DNA from 3 places in the Desulfosporosinus sp. Sb-LF genome. Region 2 is predicted to be linked to each of the others. Evidence: riboswitches for the same ligand, from Rfam matches in the RefSeq annotation. Region 2 holds a riboswitch; each other region holds the start of a gene.

Region 1 (4,224 bases), on a different contig from region 2:
TATAGACTATCTCGGATTTGACGTCGTTATTACAAATAGCCGGGATGCAGGTGGTGTGGCTGAAGCTGTGCAAAATAGTTCGGAGATTTTGTTCATGGCAGATGATGATCGTTTTGTGGCTGTAAACGTGAGAACAGGTAAGGTCTCTGATAATGGAGATGCTACAGGCAAGGGATATGTGTCTGGCCTAGAGCTCATGTGCCATGGATTAATGCGTAAAAAAGTATTGGTAATCGGGGCAGGCCCTGTAGGTACTGGCGCTGCTTTAGCGCTAATGCACTTTGGGGCAGAGGTTTCAATATATGACATAGATTTGTCGGCTAGCCAAAGGTTATCTGGGAGGTTGTTAAAACAGGGTTATTCCGTAAAGATAGAAACAGACTTAGACGGCGCTTTAGGGAGGCATAGCATTTTGGTGGATGCTTGCCCAGCTGAAGATGTTATTTTGTTGCGGCATATCACAGGAGATACAAGGATTGCAGCACCTGGTATTCCACTGGGGGTGCAGGCAACAGGCGTTGAGCAACTTCCCAAACGATTGCTCCATGATCCATTGCAGATTGGAGTGGCTACCATGATTTTTGACGTTTTGTAAACGCCTCTCCCTAATCGCAAATCGCCTTGAAATTTTTCCACTCGAATCGCGGTAATCGTAGAATAGATTGGAGTCGAAATAGATGACGATAGATTCTGGAAATAAAAAACGTTATTATCGCAAGAATGTCGATTTTTTTAAGTTCGTAGAGAAATTAAAGTTATGGCCTTCGAGAAACGGGATTCTGCATGGCATTAAAAGCATGACGATCCATGGAAACACTGCAGAGATCGTAACCCATTGTAATGAAAAGTTTCAGATCTACAATTCCAAGCATAGCCGAGCAGCACGATGCCTTCGAAATAAGTTGTTTTTTCATGCCTGCGGTACCTGCAAAATCCCGGAATGGAAGTTAAAAAAATACTCAGCGACTTTTGTCAATCAAAACTATGGTTCTCGTTTGTAGAGATGACTTTCATTGGATTATTTGAACTTGTCCGGAGGACCTCTTCCTGAATTCTGTTTTAACTGCGCTCAAGTAAGCTTCAAACTTCGCTAGAGCGCTTTTCTATTTCAAGGTCTTAAGCCTAAAATACCAGAATCCAATTTGACACTGAACTTGTACCAATATTTATTAATGTGATCGGTTTTCATTCCAAAGCCGTTCGTATTTGTTGATGAGATTGGGTACCCTCTGAACATAGTTCAGAGTTTCAGGGATCTTTGCCCAGGAATGGTTCTCTACATTTCCTGGCCCAGCATTATAAGCCGCAAGTGCTTCCGGAAGATTACCAAATTCTTTCAGTTGTATTTGCAAGTAATGGGCTCCGCCGTCAATATTTTGAGCGGGGTCATATGGATTTACATTTAATGATTTCGCGGTAGACGGCATCAGCTGCATTAAACCCAATGCCCCAACGGGACTAACTGAGTTCGGGTCTCCACCGGATTCTTGTTCAATTACGGCTGCAATTAAGGCAGGCTCAAGCGTATACTTCTTAGCGGACACTTCAATTTCCTTTTGCCAACGTAGTACCCTATCGTTGAGATTGATGGGTTGAGAATTCTCACCAACAATAATGGTCTGGCCCTGGTAGGTAATAATGGAAATACCCCAGAACTCTACAAAAGTATTTCCTGCAGCAGCTACGTCAATCTTGAGCTTTGCCCAGGGCGTCGAATTTCCTTGGGCTAGGTCCTCTGTGATCGCTGTTTTTATCCCTAGAACAGTTTTGATATCTTGGTTTACTGTGTTCGCTTTAACCTTAAACTGAGCTAGCTTTTGCCGTTTATAGATCTTGGTTTGTGTGACGTCAGTTTTTTCGCCAGGTAGCGAAGGCACCAACCAAGCCGGCGGGTTGCGATTGCTGAGGACGTCGATCAAGCCTTCCCATGTCGGCCTAGTTGTAGAACAGAAAAATAAGAGATAGATCACTAACAAACACATGCTAGTAGTTAATAATAGTCCACGTCGTTGCTTTAGAAAATTAAAGACCTTATTGTTAATTTTGGCTACGGTCATAGTTACACCTCTAAAATTTCATCCGTTTTACTATATCATAAGTCGTAAGAAATGCTGTAAACCATTTAATGGCTATCCCAAAGAACGAAAGTGGGATTGAGTAGGACGGGAATTGGAGGAATACAAGAGTAACTAGTATAGAGGGAATGAACGTATTATAATGGTAAATGACGGATGAAGACGTTGACTTTAGGCTTTTCCCATGTTAAATTTAACAAACAATATTGCAATGGGCGGGGGAGCTGGAAAGGCTGGCTGAGATTTAGACCCTATAAGGTCTAAGACCCTATTAACCTGATCTGGATAATGCCAGCGTAGGTAAGCAGTTTTACTCTTTTATGTAGATGAAGGAGCACAAACCCTATTCTGGGGGGTCTGTGCTCTTTTTTAGACTTTAAGAGAATTCAAGAATGTTTAGGAGGACGTCATGAAAAAAGTACTTACCATAGCTGGTTCAGATTGCAGTGGGGGAGCGGGAATTCAAGCTGATCTAAAGACTTTTTCTGCTCATGGAGTCTATGGAATGAGTGTTATAACCGCAGTTACCGCCCAAAACACCCAAGGAGTTTTTGCAGTACAGGATATCTCAAGAGATGTAATTGCCAAACAAATCGAGGCAATCTTTGAGGATATTGAGGTCGATGGGGTAAAAATAGGTATGGTTTCTCAAGTTCAGACCATAGAAGTAATTTCTGAACAGTTGAGGCGTTATAAGCCACAAACGATCGTTGTTGACCCAGTCATGGTATCTAAAAGCGGCTACCACTTGTTAAATCCAGAGGCGGAATCAACGCTGATAAAAGAATTACTGCCTTTAGCTATGATCGTAACTCCTAATATCCCGGAGGCTGAGGTAATGACTAAAATGTCCATTAACACTCTGAAGCAAATGGAAGAGGCTTCTAAAGCTATTTATCAGATGGGGGCCAAGAATGTTCTGCTGAAGGGGGGGCACCTAGAGGATGACTCGACTGATATCCTCTATGATGGACGGGAATTCAGTTATTTTTCCACGTCTCGAATTGCTACTAAAAATACTCACGGAACGGGCTGTACTCTTTCGTCCGCTCTTACTGCAAATCTAGCTCTGGGGTATCATCTGAACGAGGCTGTCTCACGAGCAAAGGAGTATATTACAACGGCCATTCAACATTCTTTAGCCATTGGCAAAGGCGTAGGGCCAACCCATCACTTTTATGAACTTTACAAAAAGGCGGGATTAATCGAGTGAGTTTAGAAAATAAGAATAACTTAAGCATGTTTAACTTTACAACCCTCTGGTTCGGCGCGGCGATTTCTGTAGCAGAAATTTTAGCGGGAGGGCTGCTGGCTCCACTGGGTTTTAAGATGGGCCTTTTGGCGATTATTTTGGGACACTTGGTGGGAACAACTCTTCTAGTTTTGGGAGGAATCATTGGCACGAATGAGCGGATTCCAGCTTTGGTGTCTACCAGAATTTCCTTTGGCCAGTATGGTTCGTACTTATTTTCAATTCTTAACGTTTTACAGTTGCTGGGTTGGACAGCCGTGATGATTATATCCGGGGCGCGATCGGTTAACCAGATTACGAAACTATTATGGGCATTCGATCATTTGACAGTTTGGAGCTTAATTATTGGGGCCTTTATCTTTGTTTGGGTTTGGCTCGGAAAAGATACCGGCTGGAAAAAGGCCAACCACATTGCCGTTATTTTATTGTTTCTTTTAACAATAGTCTTAAGCGTTATAATTTTCCGTAACCATGAGTTGTTTAGTAAGCAGGTTACTGGGGAAATGGCCTTCGGCTCAGCTTTAGAATTAGCAGTGGTCATGCCCTTATCTTGGTTACCCCTGATCTCCGACTATACTCGATTTGCCAAGACAAAGCGAGGGGGAGCCGGAGGCAGCTGGCTTGGTTACTTTTTCGGTAGCAGCTGGATGTACATTATCGGGTTAGGCGCTGCCATAGTAGCATCAGATCCAGACCCTTCAGCCATGTTACTAGCTGCAAATCTTGGTGTCGTAGCCTTAGGAATTATCGTCTTGGCGACCGTAACAACGACTTTTCTGGACGCATATTCCGCAGGGGTTACTTTTCTAAACATATTTCCAAACTTAAAGGAAAAAACAGTGGCCTTAGTTATGACCGCGATTGGAACAGGACTTGCGATCATCGTTAATATTGAGC
Region 2 (4,224 bases):
TCGTTTTATAGAATTGCTTCCATAATTGACGGTACTCAATTTCAGTACCGTCAACTTCTGGCAACGTCAACTCGTCGGCAAAGATCAGCTCCGCTTTTTGTGACCGATAAATTAAGGCCATACTGTGAGTTTTATCATAAATCATAAATGTTTCGTTCCGGAATCGGTCGCAAAAATGCACTGATAGAAGAGGCAACACAAAGTTTTTAGGTTCAATTACCGCCACTAACACTTCGCCATAAACGGAAAAACGAACAAATCCCATGAACTTCTGACTTTCAGACGTTAAATGGCGTACAGCTTTTTGGAGGGAACAAACCGTATCGTCCGTGAGCATCGTCATCACCTTGCACCCATACTTAAAACCCAAACGTAGGAAATGATAGATTAACAATTCTTTATTCGGAGCACATGTTAAAAAACCAAGCTTAATCAACTCCTGTGCTTTAGAGGATATCTTTGATGGAATCGAGTTAAAAACCCTGTCTGCCTTATGTTCGTCCGTTTCAATCCATTTCGCCGTATCAAAAAGGCTCTGCTGTACACCTGGGGGTCGGATGATACTGGGATTCTCCTTTTGCTCGTAGCTTTCAAAAACGCAACACATCAGCCCTTCAAAACTACCATCATAAGCGTAGACTAAATCTGTCCTGTCAGGCATTGTTGCACATCCTCTCTCGTAAGGAAAGGCTCGTTAAATAGCGACAGCTGTTCAGGATAAGGAGACGGAAGCTTGTGTTGATCAGCCATAAGGGCTCTAATGGCTCCATCGGACGTTATTTTTAAACCCTCCATGATTTTTCCCTTACAGGTAATAAAATACTGTGCGCGTTTTAGGACAATACCCATCTTTTTAAGTCCAGAAAAATCGATCGGGCCAGTTCTCCTAGCTGTAAGAATACGCATCGCACTTGTCACGCCGATTCCAGGCACTCGTAAAAGCATCTCATAGGGCGCTTTATTAATCTCAAGAGGAAACTTCTCTAAATGGTTGAGTGCCCAATTGCATTTGGGATCCACTTGTAAATTGAAATTAGGATTTTGTTCATCAAGCAGTTCTTTAGCTTCAAAGCCGTAAAACCGTAAAAGCCAGTCGGCCTGATAAAGCCGATGCTCTCGCACTAGAGGTGGTTTGATATCTATAGAAGGTAGTAGTGAATGCTCAGCCACCGGTATATAGGCAGAGAAAAAGACTCTCTTAAGATGGTATTTTCTGTAAAGCCCTTCGGTTAGAGTTAATATCTTATGGTCTGTGTCGGGAGTCGCCCCCACAATCAGCTGTGTGCTCTGTCCGGCTGGCACAAATTTGGAAGCATGACGAAATTTTACTAGATCAGTACTGCTTTCCTGGATTTTAGTAGTAATCAGTCCCATCGGACGTAGTATGGACTCCTTCGTCTTGTCTGGGGCCAAGAGCTTTAGACTCTCCTGAGAAGGCAGCTCAATGTTTATACTCATCCGGTCAGCCAAAAGTCCCAAGCGGGTAATGAGCTCACTATCTGCTCCTGGTATTGCCTTGACATGAATATAACCGCCAAAGTGATAAACGTTACGCAATATCTCAAGAGCCTTAATCATTTGCTCAATCGTATTGTTCGGATTTTTAATGACCCCTGAACTCAGGAATAAACCCTCTATATAGTTCCGCCGATAGAAGTTGATTGTAAGTTCTGCGAGTTCTGAAGGCGTAAACCCGACTCTTACGATATCGTTTGACATGCGATTGACACAGTATTTGCAATCAAAGATGCAGACATTCGTCATCAGTACTTTTAGTAACGATATGCATCGCCCATCGGCCGAAAAGCTATGACAAATCCCAGCTTTTGCTGCGCTACCTATACTGCCTTGCTTGCCACTTCGGTCTACACCGCTGGAAGTGCAAGCCACATCATATTTAGCTGAGTCTGACAAGATTGTCAATTTATTATAAATATCAATGTTCAACACCCCTTACCTAGCAACTATTAAACACTATAATATGAAACGTATGTTCTTGTCAAAAGGAAAAAGGGCAAACACGTGTAAGAGTGTGATCGAGCAGGAGGGCGAGCACATATCAATAGAAACCTTTTAGATTTGCCATCAGAAATAGGGGTGTTAATCATGGCGGAAATTAAAGATTGCACTGAAACACTCAATGTGTTAGTGTAATATAGACTTAATATGGTAACAGGGGAGCTGGAGTTTTCTGGCTGAGAGGGGCAACTTGCCCGACCCTCAACCTGATCTGGGTAATGCCAGCGGAGGAAGGATTTGAGAATAGGGACGCCGCATTACTGCGGTGTTTTTTTATGCTCAGTTCCCCTGCAGTCTCGCACGGCGGACCTTAACAAGGCATACCGTTTTATTGATCACGCACGATATTGATGAGGCTATTCTTCTTTCGGACAGAGTCGTTGTTCTAAGCCAACGTCCCGCTCAGATTATCCAAGAGTTTAAAATCCCATTCCCACACCCGCGTGATCCGGATGAGCTGTTGCTTTCTAGTGTTGCGTTAGATCTTAAAAGGCAACTATTGCACCTACTCATCCCTTAATCACAAGAATTTCTCGCTAAAAGCAAGACACTTCACGAGAGAAAGATTATCGACATGTTAGCTAACAGCCAAACCGAACAGTTGTGCCCCGCACTTCGGACTTCGTCGCAACCATCCTTGATCGCTAACCGATCCGGGCGATGCGAGGGCCTACTTTTGATAGCCCGATCAAGGATGATTATCGTCTAGATCGGGTCATTTTAATCCCTAAGCTGGAGATGTTTGTGCTCACCATACATTCATCGAGAGAGTACAGGAAGTATGGCCCGGCATTAATAGATAGGTTTATCCAACATAAAGGGTAATAGGTAATAGGCGACAGCTAAGTATGAAGGAAATTGAATGTTTCAGGGCCTATTCATTTATACTATAGGAGATCGAGCTTAGGAGAATTTGAAAAAAGCGTGCATCAGAAATCGTAATAATGAAAGAGATGACTAAATGATCGATCGTAATTTTAACGGATATCAATTAAGTAGCGAGTTATTAAAAGCCATTAGTTTGTTGAATTTCATCAGTCCCACCAAAGCCCAGGAACAGGTGATCCCGGCTGTCTTGGCCCGAAAGGATATCATCGTTAAGTCCCAAACTGGTAGCGGAAAGACGGCGGCCTTCGCTATTCCTATTTGCGAATTAGTGGACTGGGAACAGAATAAACCGCAAGCCTTAGTGCTCACACCAACCAGAGAACTTGCAGCTCAGGTCAAAGAAGATATGTTCCATATTGGCCGATTCAAAAGGTTAAAAGTTGCTGCAATTTATGGGAAGTACCCTTTCCACGTTCAGGAAAAGGAACTTAAACAAAAAACCCATGTTGTGGTTGGAACCCCAGGTCGGTTGATCGATCATATCGAAAGAGGGACTATTGATACATCCAATATAAACTATCTCGTCATCGATGAAGCCGATGAAATGCTGAATATGGGTTTCATCGAGCAAATTGAAACCATCATTTCCAGCTTGCCTCAAGAACGGGTGACGATTTTATTGTCAGCGACAATGCCTCAAGACATTAATGTTTTATGTAATAAAATCATGAAAGACCCAATCTGTATGGAAATCGAAGAACAACATCCAGCGACAGATCGGATCGCTCAAGAACGATATCAGGTCGATCAAACGGATAAAATGCAGCTTCTACTAGATCTAACGATTGTCGAAAACCCGGATAGCTGCATGATATTTTGCAATACCAAACAAACGGTCGATGAGGTGTACGCTGAACTCGTAAAGCTAAACTATTCTTGTGAGAAGCTTCATGGGGGAATGGAACAACGGGATCGATTGAGCGTCATGAATGAGTTTAAGCAAGGATTTTTCAGGTATCTATGTGCAACAGATGTTGCGGCCAGAGGTCTGGATATCGAGGACATTACCTTGGTCATTAATTATGATATCCCATATGACCGAGAAAGCTATGTTCATCGGATCGGTAGAACAGGCCGCGTCAACAAGTTGGGTAAAGCCATTACGTTTGTTACCAAAGAGGAAAATAAATTTTTGAAGGATATCCATGACTACATCGGAAAAGAGATACTTTTGAAGGAAAGACCGGAAGAAGAAACGGTGCGTCAGTCGAAACAATATTTCATGGCGAAAATCAAGACGCCGCCAGATATCAAAGAAACAAAAGGCGCGCAGCTGAGCACTGAAATTATGAAAATCCATGTGAATGCCGGGAAGAA
Region 3 (4,224 bases), on a different contig from region 2:
TTCAATCAAACTTAAATCTTGAAAACCATGTAATTTTCTTCAGTGGCCGAGTCTCTTCCGAAATACTACTCAAAGTTGCCAAAATGAAGGTGCCCATTCTCATTGCCCGTGGTGCACCTACGGACATGGCCCTCTCTCAAGCTACCGCTCTAAATATCACCGTTGTGGGGTTTGCCAGAGAGCAACGCCTTAATATTTATACCTGCCCTGAGCGAATTCTTCGCTGATAATTTCGCTTTTCACGGTTTGAAGTCGAATCTCGCTTAGGTACCTAAACGAGTCCAGTTAATAAGCACATTGAGTTTAATAGTCATTTGATGTAAGTGTCCTTTTTCGTTTAAGGATAGCAGTCCATTCTTCAGGTGTATTCACGTTACAGAAGACGTCGCTCAAATTTGAAAAGGCTTCTAGTTCCGTTTCTCCCACATATTTCACTGAACAAGCTTGATAAAAATCAATAATCTTGAGGCAACCTGCCTCGAGATTATTTTTGATTGCGGGAAGGCAACGTCGATGATAAAAGGCGTGTAGTGGGTGGAGGCCGAATTGAAGCCGTGGAACAACAACATCATACTCCGGAATCCATTTTGCCAAAAAGCGGATGGGATCTACTTCTAAAAATGGCATATCACAGGCCACGAAAAAAACCTTATCATAGGTCGCCGCTTTTAAACCCTGATAAAGACCTTCTAAAGGGCCTCGGCCAAGAATCTCATCTAAAATGACCGGTACTTCATAGCCTGCATACAGTTCAGGCTTATTGCTGCTAATCAAAACTTCTGCAAATACTCCTTGTAAGACAGTTAAACTCCGCTCCACTAAAGGCTTGCCCTCCAGTTCAAGGAAGGCCTTATCTTTATTCATTCGTGAGCTTTTCCCACCGGCTAATAAAATCCCGGTAGCGTTCAACATTGGAAGTTGCTCCTTGGGTTTCTGTAGTGACTTAGTAATTTTTGAAGACCTCCTCGTATTCAGCAGACGAGAAGCGTGTCCGAATCCGTTCTTAATAATAGTTACGGGACTCTGATCGCATCGGTCACTTTTCATTTTTCATATACCTTAATGTACCACATCAAACTTTTACTGTCACATTAGTAATCTTGAATAGCTCATGATACGATCGACCTGCTCTCTCCTCCTCAGGCATTTGCGTCTCTCGTATGGAAGACACCTCAGGCAGGAAAAGTGGGAATGATCTATTTAATTTACACTTCTATCGTTTAGTTATATAATGATATTAATACTTAACTGGACAAGTATTAATGCCCACTCAACTAAATACGTCGTTTGCTAGGGGTGCCCTTCGGGGCTGAGATGAGGAAACTCGATCCCTTTGAACCTGATCTGGGTAATACCAGCGGAGGAAAGCTAATCGTTTTACTTATATTTAGGAATATAAATGAGAACTGCTTACCGCAGTTCTCATTTTTTTTATAGTTTAAGCCCTCCCTGGTACCATGGCAGTAAGACGGGAACCACAGTAAACACGTACGTGATCAAGTGAAAGGAAGGCTGTTCCATGCAAATTGTTCCACCCATTCGCCTGCTCAAGCACAGGTTGCTGTAAAGGATGGCACAGATTACATCGGAGTAGGACCTTCATTTGCCACCCATACCAAAATCGATGTGTGTGATCCAGTAGGACTGGACTATTTAGACTACGTCGTCAAGAATTTGGAGATCCCGTTCGTCGCAATTGGCGGCATCAAGGAGCACAATCTGGCCGAAGTTGTTAAGGCGGGAGCTCGGACCATTGCCTTGTCACCGAGATTGTGGGCAATCTAGACATTCCGGGTAAGATAAAGAGTTTACAACGTATTATGGAGACACAGACCTATTCGCAATATGAAGCATATAGAAAGAGTGTGATTTGATGAGTACACAGATGGAACAAGCCAAAAACGGGGTCATCACAGCGGCAATGCAAACAGTCGCCGCGAAAGAAGGGCTGACGGCTGAGGAAATTAGACTTCGAGTAGCGGCGGGCAGTATTGTCATCCCAGCTAACCACAATCACACCTCTTTAAGTCCGGAGGGTGTTGGCTTGGGACTGAAGACAAAGATTAATGTCAATTTGGGTATCTCCCCAGATTGTGCCAACCTCGACAGTGAACTGGCCAAAGTACGCATGGCTCTGGACATGAAAGCTGAAGCGATTATGGATCTCAGCAACTACGGTAAAACCGTTGAATTTCGCCACCGGCTCATCGAAATGTCCCCAGCTATGATCGGTTCGGTTCCTATGTATGATGCCCTTGGTTACTTGGACAAAAAATTGGAAGACATTACACCCCAAGAGTTCTTAGCTGTGGTAGCACAGCACGCCCGAGACGGTGTAGATTTTGTAACAATCCACGCCGGCATCAACCAAGAAACCGCCCAGCACTTCCGACAGACCTCCCGCGTCACCAACATTGTCTCCCGGGGTGGTTCCCTACTGTATGCCTGGATGGAATTAACCGGGAAGGAAAACCCTTTTTATGAGTATTTTGATGATCTTCTAGATATATGCGCAGAATACGACGTTACCTTGAGCCTAGGGGATGCTTGCCGTCCTGGTAGTATCGGGGATGCTACAGACGGAGCTCAAATTTCCGAATTGATTGTCCTTGGAGAACTAACTCAGAAGGCTTGGAAACGCAATGTTCAAGTCATGATTGAAGGACCTGGCCACGTTCCCTTGAACGAAGTTGTAGCAAATGTCCAGATAGCGAAAAAGCTATGCCACGGTGCACCCTTTTATATCTTGGGACCGTTGGTCACGGATGTTGCGCCAGGTTACGATCACATCACCAGTGCTATAGGTGGAGCTTTAGCCGCCTCCGCAGGAGCGGATTTCCTCTGCTATGTGACACCAGCTGAGCACCTTCGTCTACCTACTTTGGACGACGTGCGTGAAGGGATCGTAGCGGCCAAGATTGCAGCTCATGCCGGAGATATCGCCAAAGGAGTACCCGGCGCTGCAGCATGGGATCGAGAGATGAGCGAGGCTAGGCAGGCTTTGGATTGGACAAAAATGTTTGACCTAGCCTTGGACCGGGAAAAACCGGAGCGTTATCGTAAAGAGTCCGCCCCCGAGCACCAAGACAGCTGCACCATGTGCGGAGAAATGTGTTCGATGCGCCTCATGAACCGCATTATGGACAAATAAGTTTATTGAACTGCGATAATACAAAAAAAATGGACCTTCATTAAAGAGAAGGCCCATTTTTTTGTATTAACTAATTTTTGAAATCTTTACCCCACAGACTTTGTACTCATAAGTCTTAGTGACTTTGTCATACGCCCCATTAGTCAAGACGTTGGTGGGGGATTTCATATAGTGCAGAGTCATGAAGACCATTCCAAGGGGTACTCGTTCCGTCAGCTTTATTTTTGTTTCCAGTTCTCCCCGACGGGATGCCACCTTGACGACTTCACCGTCTTCTAGTCCGAGCCGTTTGGCATCAGAAGGATTAATCTCTGCTAACTCTTCAGGTGAGTAATCCTCTAACCCCTTCGAATTTTGCGTGAAAACATTATAATGGGAAAGTTTACGCCCCGTATTGAGTAAGAACGGATACTCCTCATCAGGTTGTTCCCCAGGTAACTGATGGTCTACTGACACAAACAGTCCTTTACCCCTGTTGAATTTTCCTTCATGTAAGAACTTGGTTCCTGGATGTTCAGCATGCGGCACCGGCCATTGCAATCCTTGCGTACCCAAACGAGCATGGGTAATCCCTGCAAATTGGGGAGTCAGCTTCGCCACTTCCTGCATAACTTCTTCCGAAGACTGATATGGGAAGGAGTAACCCATACGGTTAGCCAATTCACAAATGATGTCCCCATCAGCCTTTGCGTTTCCAATAGGCTCGATCGCTTTATTAACCATTTGCACTCGACGTTCCGTGTTCGAGAATGTACCCGTTTTTTCTGCAAAACTAGCCCCTGGCAACACTACATCCGCCAGTTTAGCGGTCTCAGACATAAAGATTTCTTGAACTACGAGGAAGTCGAGGGCCTGCAGACCTTTACGCACATGGTTGGCATCAGCATCTGTCATCACTGGATCTTCTCCCAAAACGTACAGTGCCCGTAGATTTTTGCTGACTGCTGCGTCAAACATATCAGGAATCATAAACCCGGGATTAGGATCTAAAGGAACTCCCCAAGCGGCTTCAAATTTCGCCTTTACTTCTGGGTTTGAGACTTGTTGGTATCCTGGATATACATTTGGCAGTG

Evidence for each region. A riboswitch is a leader RNA that binds a small molecule or an ion and turns the genes downstream of it on or off. The one in region 2 is predicted to bind thiamine pyrophosphate.
Region 1: it holds a riboswitch for thiamine pyrophosphate, as region 2 does, so the genes downstream of both, thiD (bifunctional hydroxymethylpyrimidine kinase/phosphomethylpyrimidine kinase) here and E4K68_RS15445 (hypothetical protein) in region 2, are expected to answer to the same signal.
Region 3: it holds a riboswitch for thiamine pyrophosphate, as region 2 does, so the genes downstream of both, E4K68_RS06170 (thiamine phosphate synthase) here and E4K68_RS15445 (hypothetical protein) in region 2, are expected to answer to the same signal.

What each region holds. Positions count from the first base shown of each region.
Region 1 is NZ_SPQR01000011.1:64,201-68,424, reverse strand. It holds gene pylD (3-methylornithyl-N6-L-lysine dehydrogenase PylD) at 1-595, shown strand, start outside; gene pylSn (pyrrolysine--tRNA(Pyl) ligase small subunit) at 678-1,001, shown strand; gene E4K68_RS21490 (lytic transglycosylase domain-containing protein) at 1,170-2,057, opposite strand; TPP riboswitch at 2,283-2,396, shown strand; gene thiD (bifunctional hydroxymethylpyrimidine kinase/phosphomethylpyrimidine kinase) at 2,485-3,288, shown strand; gene cytX (putative hydroxymethylpyrimidine transporter CytX) at 3,285-4,224, shown strand, end outside.
Region 2 is NZ_SPQR01000010.1:69,587-73,810, forward strand. It holds gene E4K68_RS15435 (TIGR03915 family putative DNA repair protein) at 1-661, opposite strand, end outside; gene E4K68_RS15440 (putative DNA modification/repair radical SAM protein) at 640-1,941, opposite strand; TPP riboswitch at 2,165-2,270, shown strand; gene E4K68_RS15445 (hypothetical protein) at 2,285-2,539, shown strand; gene E4K68_RS15450 (DEAD/DEAH box helicase) at 2,981-4,224, shown strand, end outside.
Region 3 is NZ_SPQR01000003.1:325,024-329,247, forward strand. It holds gene fdhD (formate dehydrogenase accessory sulfurtransferase FdhD) at 1-227, shown strand, start outside; gene E4K68_RS06165 (molybdenum cofactor guanylyltransferase) at 304-912, opposite strand; TPP riboswitch at 1,283-1,383, shown strand; partial or broken gene E4K68_RS06170 (thiamine phosphate synthase) at 1,531-1,874, shown strand; gene thiC (phosphomethylpyrimidine synthase ThiC) at 1,874-3,151, shown strand; gene fdhF (formate dehydrogenase subunit alpha) at 3,218-4,224, opposite strand, start outside.